Regions from separate parts of the Aurantimonas sp. genome, predicted to be linked through region 2. Evidence: predicted binding sites of a transcription regulator. Region 2 holds the regulator's gene; the other holds the start of a gene.

Region 1 (5,522 bases), on a different contig from region 2:
GACACGGGCGCGGCCCGCGGCGCGATGTTCCTCAGGGAGCGGATGGCGTAGCGGGCGCGCTGCGAGATCATGGCATGTCTATCGCAAGGCGGGCGCGGCCGGGCAAGCCGGTGCTGCCGGGGGAAGGCAAGGGGAGAGCGCACGTAAAAAGGGGCCCGGCGATGCCGAGCCCCTCGATAGTCCGGATGAATGTCCGGCCGGTTCGGACTTCTTAGAAGTCCATACCGCCCATGCCACCCATGCCGCCCATGCCACCCGGCATGCCACCGCCGCCGCCGGCCGACTCCTTCTTCGGAGCCTCCGAGATCATGGCTTCGGTGGTGACCAGCAGGCCGGCGACCGATGCCGCGTCCTGGAGAGCCGAGCGAACGACCTTGACCGGATCGACGATGCCCATCTGGATCATGTCGCCATACTCGCCCGTCGCGGCGTTGTAGCCGAAGGACAGGGACTCGTTCTCGAGGATCTTGCCCACGATGATCGAGCCTTCCGCACCGGCGTTCTGGACGATCTGACGGATCGGAGCCTGAAGCGCCTTGCGGACGATGGCGATGCCGGCGTCCTGGTCGGCATTGATGCCCTTGATGGTGACGGCGTTGGAAGCGCGCAGCAGCGCGACGCCACCACCGGCCACGATACCTTCTTCGACGGCCGCACGGGTCGCGTTGAGGGCGTCGTCGACGCGATCCTTCTTCTCCTTGACTTCGACTTCCGTCGCACCGCCGACGCGGATGACGGCGACGCCGCCTGCGAGCTTGGCAAGACGCTCCTGGAGCTTCTCGCGGTCGTAGTCCGAGGTGGTCTCCTCGATCTGACCCTTGATCTGGCCGACGCGGGCTTCGATCTGGGTCTTCTCACCGGCACCATCGACGATGGTGGTGTTTTCCTTGGTGATCGAGACCTTCTTGGCGCGGCCGAGCATGTCGAGGGTGACGTTCTCGAGCTTGATGCCGACGTCCTCGGAGATGACCGTACCGCCCGTCAGGACAGCGATGTCCTCAAGCATGGCCTTGCGGCGATCGCCGAAGCCCGGTGCCTTGACGGCCGCGATCTTCAGGCCGCCACGCAGCTTGTTGACGACCAGCGTGGCCAGGGCCTCGCCCTCGACGTCCTCGGCGATGATGAGGAGCGGCTTGGAGGACTGCACGACGGACTCGAGGACCGGCAGCAGCGCCTGGAGGTTGGAGAGCTTCTTCTCGTGCAGGAGGATGTAGCAATCCTCGAGCTCGGCGACCATCTTCTCCGGGTTGGTCACGAAGTACGGCGACAGGTAGCCGCGGTCGAACTGCATACCTTCGACGACTTCGAGCTCGGTCTCGGCGGTCTTGGCTTCCTCGACGGTGATGACACCCTCGTTGCCGACCTTCTGCATGGCCGAGGCGATCATCTCGCCGATTTCCTTCTCGCCATTGGCGGAGATGGTGCCGACCTGGGCGACTTCGTCCGAGGTGTCGATCGAGCGGGCGGCAACGCCGAGCGCCTCGACGACCTTCAGAACGGCCGCGTCGATGCCGCGCTTGACGTCCATCGGGTTCATGCCGGCGGCAACGGCCTTGGCACCCTCGCGGACGATCGCCTGGGCGAGAACCGTCGCGGTGGTCGTGCCGTCACCGGCCTTGTCGTTGGTCTTCGAGGCCACTTCGCGCACCATCTGGGCGCCCATGTTCTCGAACTTGTCCTCGAGCTCGATCTCCTTGGCGACCGAGACACCGTCCTTGGTGATGCGCGGGGCGCCGAAGGACTTGTCGATGACGACGTTACGGCCCTTCGGGCCGAGGGTCACCTTGACCGCGTCGGCAAGAATGTCGACGCCACGCAGCATGCGCTCACGTGCGTCGCGGCCGAACTTTACTTCTTTAGCTGCCATGTTCGTATTCTCCCGGGCGCGCCATCTGATCAGGCCGCGCCGTTTCGAAGTTTCGTGGAATTACGGAAATCGCAGGCGCCTGATCAGGCGACGACGCCCATGATGTCGGATTCCTTCATGATCAGGAAGTCTTCGCCGTTCAGCTTGACCTCGGTGCCCGACCACTTGCCGAAGAGGACGCGATCGCCCGCCTTCACGTCCAGCGGCACGACCTTGCCCGAATCGTCACGAGCACCGGAACCGACGGCGACGATCTCGCCCTCCTGCGGCTTCTCCTTGGCGGTGTCCGGAATGATGATGCCGCCAGCCGTCTTGGCTTCGGATTCCACCCGACGGACCACGACGCGGTCGTGCAGAGGACGGAAATTCACAGCTGCCATGTTCGTTGAACCCTTCGTTGACGGATATGGCCGGACCCGCTTTTCGGCATCCGGCGTGAACAACTGGCACTCACCTGGGGCGAGTGCTAACGACGATGGAGATAGTGTCGCAGCCGGCGCGGTGTCAAGCGGTCGGCGCATCGCGTCATCGAAGTTTCGTTAATCGCCGTGCGGGATCGGCCCGGCATCCCTGGGCGGGGTTGATGCGGCAGGTGCAGGCGCTTGCGACAGCGCTTCGCCTTGACCGGTCGGCAGGCCGCCTCTATCGGCACGGGACAGGCAATGGCAGCGTGGACACCGATGGAAACTTCTCTCTCCGACACCGGCCGCGGGGCGGATACCGTCCGACCGCCGCAGGACGTCCGGCCGATCGCCGCGCTGGCCGAGATCGCCGGCGACTACGACGCGATCTTCTGCGACGTCTGGGGCGTCGTCCACAACGGCGTCGTCAAGCATCCGGCCGCCGAGGCGGCGCTGACTGCGGCGCGTGCGGCGGGCGTCAAGGTGGTGCTCCTGACCAACTCGCCGCGCCCGTCGGCCGGGGTCGTTGCGCAGCTCGGCACGATGGATTTCTCCCACGACGCCTATGACGCGATCGTCACCTCCGGCGACGCCACGCGCGCCCTGATCGCCGATGTCGCGGGGCCGGTCTTCCACATCGGGCCGGAGCGCGACTACGACCTCTTCGCCGGTATCGACGTCGATCTGGTCGGCGAGGCCGAGGCGAGGGCGGTGATCGTCACGGGCCTTTACAATGACGAGGTCGAGACGCCGGCGGACTATGCCGACATGCTGGCCCGGCTGCAGGCGCTCGACCTGCCGATGATCTGCGCCAATCCGGACATCGTCGTGCATCGCGGCGAACGGCTGATTCCGTGTTCCGGGGCGCTGGCGCGCGACTACAGCCTGATCGGCGGCACGGTGCGCCTCGCCGGCAAGCCGCACCGGCCGATCTACGACGTCGCGTCGCGCGTCCTCGATCTTAAGTCCTCGTCGCGGGTGCTGGCGATCGGCGACGGGCTGATGACCGACGTGAAGGGCGCCAACGATTTCGGCGCCGACGCACTGCTGATCACCGACGGCATCCACGGCGAGGAACTGGCGTCGGCGGATTCGGCGACGCAGACCGTCGCCGCCGTCCTCTCGGAACGCGGCCTGACGGCGCGCTACTTCATGGCTGCCCTGACATGATGCCAGACGCGATCGCGCGTCTCGGCTCGGTCGCGGACGTGCCGGCGGATCTGCGCGGCGCCGTCGTGGCGGTGGGCAATTTCGACGGCGTGCATCGCGGCCATCAGGCCGTCCTGGGAGAGGCCCGGACCATCGCGGCGGCCGAAGGACGGCCGCTCGTCTGCCTGACCTTCGAGCCGCATCCGCGCTCGGTGTTCCGGCCCGACCAGCCGGTGGCGCGGCTGACGCCGGCGCCGATGAAGGCGCGCCTCCTGGAGATGCTCGGCTTCGACGCGGTGGTCGAACAGGGGTTCACCCGCGAATTCGCCGGTCTTGCGCCGGAAGCCTTCGTAGAGACCGTGCTGGTCGAGGCGATGGGCGCCCATCACGTGGTTGCCGGCTTCGACTTCCATTATGGCGCCAAGCGGGGCGGCACGCCCGAGACGCTGGCCGAGGCGGGCCGGATGCATGGCTTCGGCGCCACCCTGGTGCCGGCCTTCGTCGACGAGGGCGGCGAGACGGTGTCGTCGAGCCGGATCCGCGACTGCCTCGGGGAGGGCACCGTCGCCGAGGCCGCGGGGCTGCTCGGCTATCGCTGGACGATTGCCGGCGAGGTGGTCGGCGGTGCCAGGCTCGGCCGCACGCTGGGCTATCCGACCGCCAACATGGTCATCGAGCCGGACAGCCTGTTGAAGCACGGCATCTACGCGGTGCGCCTGCGCCGTGCTGACGGCACGCTGCATGACGGCGTGGCGAGCTTCGGCCGCCGCCCGACCTTCGACAATGGCGCGGCGCTGTTCGAGACCTTCCTGTTCGACTTTTCGGGCGATCTTTATGGCGAGACCGTTTCGGTGTCGCTGTTCGGTTTCCTGCGCGGCGAGGAGCGCTTCGACGGCGCCGAGGCGCTGATTGCCCAGATGGATCGCGACGCGGACGAAGCCCCGGCCATGCTCGCCGGCGTCGCGCCGCTCGGCGACCTCGACCGGCGCATGGCGTTCTGAGCCTTCACCCGCGAGCGGCGACGCCAGCCCTGCGGCGGGGCGTTCTTTCCATCCGGGCGCGGAGTTGCTAAAGCCACGCCATGTTGGATCCACGCGCAATACTCCGTCCGGGCCGAATTAGTCGCCCGGCCTTCTGACCGGCCAGGCCGGAGAAGGTCCGGGTTGCCGGCCATTTGCGCCACCACGCCTCCTTTTCTCGCGCCGCCGTCACGACCGCGGCAGACGACATGGCTGAATTCATGAGCGACACCAAGAACGACACTGCGGCCGGTTCCGCCACCGGGATCGACTACGCCAAGACGCTGTTCCTGCCCGAAACGCCGTTTCCCATGCGCGCCGGCCTGCCCAAGGCCGAGCCCGAATGGATCGGCAAGTGGGACGCGATGGACCTCTACGGCACCCTGCGCCGGGAATCGGCCGGCCGGCCGAAATACGTGCTGCATGACGGGCCGCCCTACGCCAACGGCAACCTCCATATCGGCCACGCCCTGAACAAGGTGCTGAAGGACGTCATCACCCGCTCGTTCCAGATGCGCGGCTACGACGCCAATTACGTGCCGGGCTGGGACTGCCACGGCCTGCCGATCGAGTGGAAGATCGAGGAGCAGTACCGGGCCAAGGGCAAGAACAAGGACGAGGTGCCGGTCAACGAGTTCCGCAAGGAATGCCGCGACTTCGCCGCCCATTGGGTGGGCGTGCAGACCGAGGAGTTCCGCCGCCTCGGCGTCGAGGGCGACTTCAAGGACCCGTATCTGACCATGGCCTACGGGGCGGAGTCGGTGATCGCCGGCGAGCTCCTGAAATTCGCCATGTCGGGCCAGCTCTATCGCGGCTCCAAGCCGATCATGTGGTCGGTGGTGGAAAAGACCGCGCTGGCCGAGGCCGAGGTCGAGTATCACGACCACGAGTCCGACACGATCTGGACCAAGTTCCCGGTGCGCGGCAGCGAGGCGCTTGCCGGTGCGGCCGTCGTCATCTGGACGACCACCCCCTGGACGATCCCGGGCAACCGGGCGATCGCCTATTCGCCGCGCATCGCCTACGGCCTCTACGAGGTGACGGCCGGGGAAGACGCCGAGAATCCGCGCTGGGCGAAGGCCGGCG
Region 2 (5,522 bases):
ATCCTCGCCAACCATGCCTTCGAGCGCTGGATGATCCGCTGCATGACGGCGGCCGGCCAGCCCGGCCTGACGGCGACGGAGATCCTCGTCCTCCATACGGTGACCCATCGCGGCAAGCCCAAGCGCCTCGCCGACATCTGCCTCGTGCTGGGCATCGAGGACACGCATCTGGCGACCTATGCGATCCGCAAGCTGGAGGCGAAGGGGCTGGTGGCGCGTGAGAAATCCGGCAAGGAACGGCTGATCGCGATCACCCCCGAGGGCGAGACCGCCTGTCGCCTCTACAAGGACCTGCGCGAACGCATCCTCGTCTCCGGCGCCGAGGAACTCGGCATATCGCCTGAGGCCATGACCAACGTCGCCCGCCTCCTGCGCGTCCTGTCGGGCCATTACGACCAGGCCGCCCGCACCGCGGCAAGTTTGTAAGGGACCGAAGACCGGCCTCGGCTCGGCGTTCACCGCTTGCCGATGCGATAGACATCGCCGCCAGACTGGACTGCTCGCGCCGCACCGCGGGACGCGTGCAGCGATGGGGGCCTTTTCCCATCGCTGCCTTCTGCCATAAGAGACCCTGACGGCACCGCGGACAGGAAGGATACGGCACCATGGCCGAAGCACGGCGGATCGACGGCAAGGCGCGCGCGGCGCGGATCATCGAGGAGGTCACTGCGGCAACGACGTCCCTGACCGCCGAGACGGGCCTTCAGCCCGGACTGGCCGTGGTGATCGTCGGCGAGGACCCGGCCAGCCAGGTCTATGTCGGCTCCAAGGCCAGGCGCGCGGTCGAATGCGGCTTCAAGTCGGTCAAGCACGTGCTCGACGCCGACACGTCCGAAGCGGCACTGCTCGAGCTGATCGCCGAGCTCAACGCCGATCCCGAGATCCACGGCATTCTCGTCCAGCTGCCGCTGCCGCAGCAGATCGACGAGGGCAAGGTGATCCAGGCCATCGACGCCGACAAGGACGTCGACGGCTTCCACCTCGTCAATGTCGGGCGGTTGTCCACCGGCGCGATCGACGAGGCTTTCGTGCCGTGCACGCCGGCCGGCTCGATGATCCTGATCCGCGACGTCCTCGGCGACGATCTGTCGGGCCGCAACGCGGTGATCGTCGGCCGCTCCAACATCGTCGGCAAGCCGATGGCGCAGCTTCTCCTCGCCGCCAACGCCACCGTCACCATCGCCCATTCGCGTACGAAGGACCTGCCCGCCCTCTGCCGGAATGCGGATATCCTGGTCGCCGCGGTCGGACGGCCGGAGATGATCGGCGCGGACTATGTGAAGGAGGGGGCCGTGGTCATCGATGTCGGCATCAACCGGATCGACGCCCCCGAGAAGGGTAACAATCCGGACGGCTCGGCGAAGACCCAGCTGGTGGGCGATGTGGCGTTCGAGGCCGCATCGCAGAAGGCCGCGGCGATCACGCCGGTGCCGGGCGGCGTCGGGCCTATGACCATCGCCATGCTGATGGCCAACACGCTGGTGGCGGCCTGCCGCGCCGCCGGTCGTACGCCGCCGCGCTTCTGAGCCGGGCCACCAGGATCAGGCGCGACGCTCTATCCTGTCCGAAATTGGTACGCGGTCAGCGGGGGCCGACAGCCTGATAGACGGTCGGACCGCCTTCGCCGCCGAAGCCGTAGACGTCGTAACGGGCATCCGGATCGTCGCCCATGCCGGGCGAGCCCATCGGCATGCCAGGCGCCGACAGGCCGGCCAGTGCGGGACGCTCGGCGAGGAGCCGGTCGATCGCATCCATGGGCACATGGCCCTCGATGACGTAGCCTTCGATCCTGGCCGTGTGGCAGCCTTCCATCGCCGCCGGCACCTTCGCCGCGCGCTTGATCGGCGTCAGTTCGTCGGTGTTCGTGACCGTGACGTCGAAGCCATGCGCGCGGGCAATGTCCGTCCAGGCCTCGCAGCAACCGCAGGTCGGCGACTTCCAGACCGACATGTGCCGGTCGGCGTGATCGGCCTTCACCGCCAGCGTGCCGAGCACGAGCAGTCCGGCTGAAACCGCGAACGGGAGGATGGTCTTCGTCATAAGTCGCCTGTCCTTGCCTGGCATCCGTATCGCGAACTGGTCCCCGCGATACGGAAAAGCGTCGGCGGGCTTTGTGGCGATCAGATGGTGTCGCCGGCATCCTGCGGGGCGGCGTCCGCCTCGGCCTTGGCGGCAGAGGCCTTCGGCCCGCCCTTGGAGACGCCGACCATGGCCGGGCGCAGCACGCGCTCGCCGATGGCATAGCCCGCCTGCACGACCTGCAGGACGGTGCCGTTCGGCACTTCGGTGTTCGGGATCTCGAACATCGCCTGGTGGAAGTTCGGATCGAAGCGCTGGCCTTCCGGGTCGAGCTTCTTGACGCCGTGCTTCTCCAGCGTGCTGATTAGCGACCGCTCGGTCACCTCGACGCCGTCGATGAGGCCGGCCAGACCACCCTCGCCATCGGCCTTGGCTTCGGCCGGCACCGCTTCCAGCGCGCGGCGCAGATTGTCGGCGACCGACAGGATCTCGCGGGCAAAGCCGGTCACCGCGTAGGTGCGCGCATCCTTGACCTCGCGCTCGGTCCGCCGGCGCAGGTTTTCCATGTCGGCGGCCAGCCGCAGCAGGCGATCCTTGACGTCGGCGTTCTCGGCTTCCAGCGCCGCGATGCGCTCGGCATCGGCGCTGGCCGCCGCATCGGCGTCGGCAAAGCCGCTGGCGGCGTCCGCATAGCCGCTGCCTTCGGCGTTGGCATTGGCCGCCGCGCGCCGCGCCTCGGCCTCGCTCGCCGGGTCGGCGCGATCGCGGGCGGCCGGGTCAGCCGCCCGGTTGCGGGCTTCGTCGTGTTCGCGCTTGCCGGTATCGCTCATGCGTCATCACCTCGTGTCGGGGCCTGGCTGCGCAAGTCCGGCGGTGGGGGTCCCCACGCGAACCGCGCAGCGCGGCGGAAAATCGTTGTCGCGCCGCATATCGAATTGACGGGACGGAAAATCAAGCCTCGCGGGCGGCCGCGCCGGAGGTCAGAAGCCGCGATACGATGCGCGCGGTGTAGTCCACCATCGGCACGATGCGCTTGTAGTTGAGCCGGGTCGGGCCGATCACCCCGACCGCGCCGATGACGCTCTCGCCGCCGCCCTGATAGGGCGCGACCACCAGCGAGGATCCGGACAGCGAGAACAGCTTGTTCTCCGACCCGATGAAGATCCGCACGCCATTGCCCTTCTCGGCAAGGCCCAGAAGCTCGATGATGCCGCTCTTGGTCTCCAGGTCGTCGAAGAGCAGGCGCAGCCGCTCGATGTCCTCGGAGGCGGTGACGTTCTCCAGAAGATTTGCGCGACCGCGCACGATCAGCCGCGCCGGCTGGTCGGCCGAGGCGCCGGACCAGACCGCCAGCCCCTTTTCGACGAGCTGGCGCGACAGGAGATCGAGGGCACTGGACGTGTCGTCCTTCAGCCGGGCGATCTCCTCGCTCGCCTCGCCCAGCGTGCGGCCGACGATATGGGCGTTGAGGAAGTTCCCTGCCTCGACGAGCTGCGAGGCGGTGACGCCGGCCGGCAGGTCGAGAATGCGGTTTTCCACCTCGCCATTGGCGCCGACCAGCACCGCCAGCGCGCGCGTCGGCTCCAGCCGGATGAATTCGATATGCTTGAGGCGCAGATCGGCCTTGGAGGTGAGCACGATGCCGGCGCCGCGCGACAGGCCGGACAAAAGCTGGCTCGCCTCGGTCAGAAGCGATTCGAACGGGCGACCGTCGCCCGACACCCGCACCTTCTCCTCGATCTCCTCGCGCTCGGAGGAGCCGAGATCGCCGACTTCCAGAAAGGCGTCGACGAAGAAGCGCAGGCCCAGTTCGGTCGGCATGCGTCCGGCGCTGACATGCGGCGCATAGATCAGGCCGAGTGCTTCCAGATCGCTCATCACGTTGCGGATCGAGGCCGGCGACAGCGCGTTGGTCAAAAGCCGCGACAGCATGCGCGAGCCCACCGGCTCGCCGATGTCGAGATAGCTTTCGACGATCAGCCGGAAGATTTCCCGCGAGCGCTCGTCCAGCGGCAGTGCTCCGGAAGCCAAATCGCTGACAGGCAAACGGAATTCAGTCATGGCGTCGCATCGTTTCCCGCATGACCGGACTATATCGTTTCCCGCATGACCGGACTATAGGGAATGCTCGGGCCCTCGCCAAGCCGTCCGGCCGCGATAGCCCTCCGCGCGGGCGCCTTTCCGAGCGATCTTCCGCCATCGCGCACCGCCCCGCCATGACAGCGACGCGAAAATCTTTGATCCGCCGGGTCATCGCCGATACAAGCCCGGCGCAACCCGAAGCATCTATTCCCTTCTCCAGGACCGATTGTCAGGACCTCATCATGCGGCCATCCAAACGCGCCTTCGACGAATTGCGGCCCGTCAGCCTCGAGCGGAACTACTCGCGTCATGCCGAGGGCTCGTGCCTCGTCCGGTTCGGCGACACCCATGTCCTGTGCACGGCGAGCCTTGAAGAGCGCGTGCCGGGCTGGCTGAAGAATTCCGGCAAGGGCTGGGTGACGGCCGAATACGGCATGCTGCCGCGCGCCACGGGCGACCGGATGCGCCGCGAGGCGGCGTCCGGCAAGCAGTCGGGCCGCACCCAGGAAATCCCGCGCCTCGTCGGTCGCAGCCTGCGCGCGGTCGTCGACCTGCAGGCGCTGGGCGAGCGCCAGATCACCGTGGATTGCGACGTCATCCAGGCCGATGGCGGCACCCGCACGGCGGCGATCACCGGCGGCTACGTCGCACTGGCCGACTGCCTCGCATGGATGGGCCAGCGCGCCATGGTCGATCCGGCCAAGGTGCTGAAGGACCACGTCGCGGCGATCTCCTGCGGCATCTACAAGGGCGAGCCGGTGCTCGACCTCGACTACCCGGAGGATTCCGCCGCCGAGACCGACGCCAATTTCGTCATGACCGGCTCCGGCGGCATCGTCGAGATCCAGGGCACCGCCGAGGGCACGCCGTTCTCGCAGGACGAGTTCCTCAAGCTCCTCGATCTCGCCCGCAAGGGGATCAACGATCTCGTCGGCATGCAGCGCCAGGCCATCGAGGCCGCGCAATGAAACGTCTCGACCCGAAGGACGGCCCGCTTCTCGTCGCCAGCCACAACATCGGAAAGATCTGGGAAATCCGCGAGCTGATGGAGCCCTTCGGCTTCGAGGTGACCTCGGCGAAGGAAAAGGGCCTCGAGGATCCCGAAGAGACCGGCACGACCTTCGAGGCCAATGCCGAGCTCAAGGCACTGGCCGCCATGCGCGCCACCGGTCTCGTGTCGCTGTCGGACGATTCCGGCATCGCCATCGACGCGCTGAACGGCGATCCCGGCATCTATTCGGCGCGATGGGGCGGCCCGGATCGCGATTTCGCCATGGCAATGCGCAATGTCGAGGAAAAGCTGCAGGCGGCCGGCGCCACGACGCCGGAGCAGCGCCGGGCGAAATTCGTCGCGGTTCTGTGCCTTGCGGATCCGGCCGGCGGCACGCATCTCTTCCGCGGCGAGGTCGAGGGGACCATCG

The links. The regulator HrcA, encoded in region 2, represses chaperone genes, less so after heat shock. The targets are predictions, from matches to a motif close to GTTAGCACTCNCNNNNNGNGAGTGCTAAC.
Region 1: groES (co-chaperone GroES) is a predicted target of HrcA. The motif match lies at 2,310-2,338, and genes of this name have one in related genera.

The regions. Positions count from the first base shown of each region.
Region 1 covers NZ_CAXPJM010000037.1:150,231-155,752, forward strand. Annotated here, with positions in the region: gene ACEQX1_RS14715 (Rrf2 family transcriptional regulator) at 1-71, opposite strand, end outside; gene groL (chaperonin GroEL) at 212-1,867, opposite strand; gene groES (co-chaperone GroES) at 1,951-2,247, opposite strand; gene ACEQX1_RS14730 (TIGR01459 family HAD-type hydrolase) at 2,548-3,438, shown strand; gene ACEQX1_RS14735 (bifunctional riboflavin kinase/FAD synthetase) at 3,438-4,418, shown strand; gene ileS (isoleucine--tRNA ligase) at 4,658-5,522, shown strand, end outside.
Region 2 covers NZ_CAXPJM010000020.1:95,162-100,683, reverse strand. Annotated here, with positions in the region: gene ACEQX1_RS08885 (winged helix DNA-binding protein) at 1-426, shown strand, start outside; gene folD (bifunctional methylenetetrahydrofolate dehydrogenase/methenyltetrahydrofolate cyclohydrolase FolD) at 606-1,526, shown strand; gene ACEQX1_RS08875 (DUF411 domain-containing protein) at 1,582-2,040, opposite strand; gene grpE (nucleotide exchange factor GrpE) at 2,121-2,849, opposite strand; gene hrcA (heat-inducible transcriptional repressor HrcA) at 2,971-4,080, opposite strand; gene rph (ribonuclease PH) at 4,344-5,069, shown strand; gene rdgB (RdgB/HAM1 family non-canonical purine NTP pyrophosphatase) at 5,066-5,522, shown strand, end outside.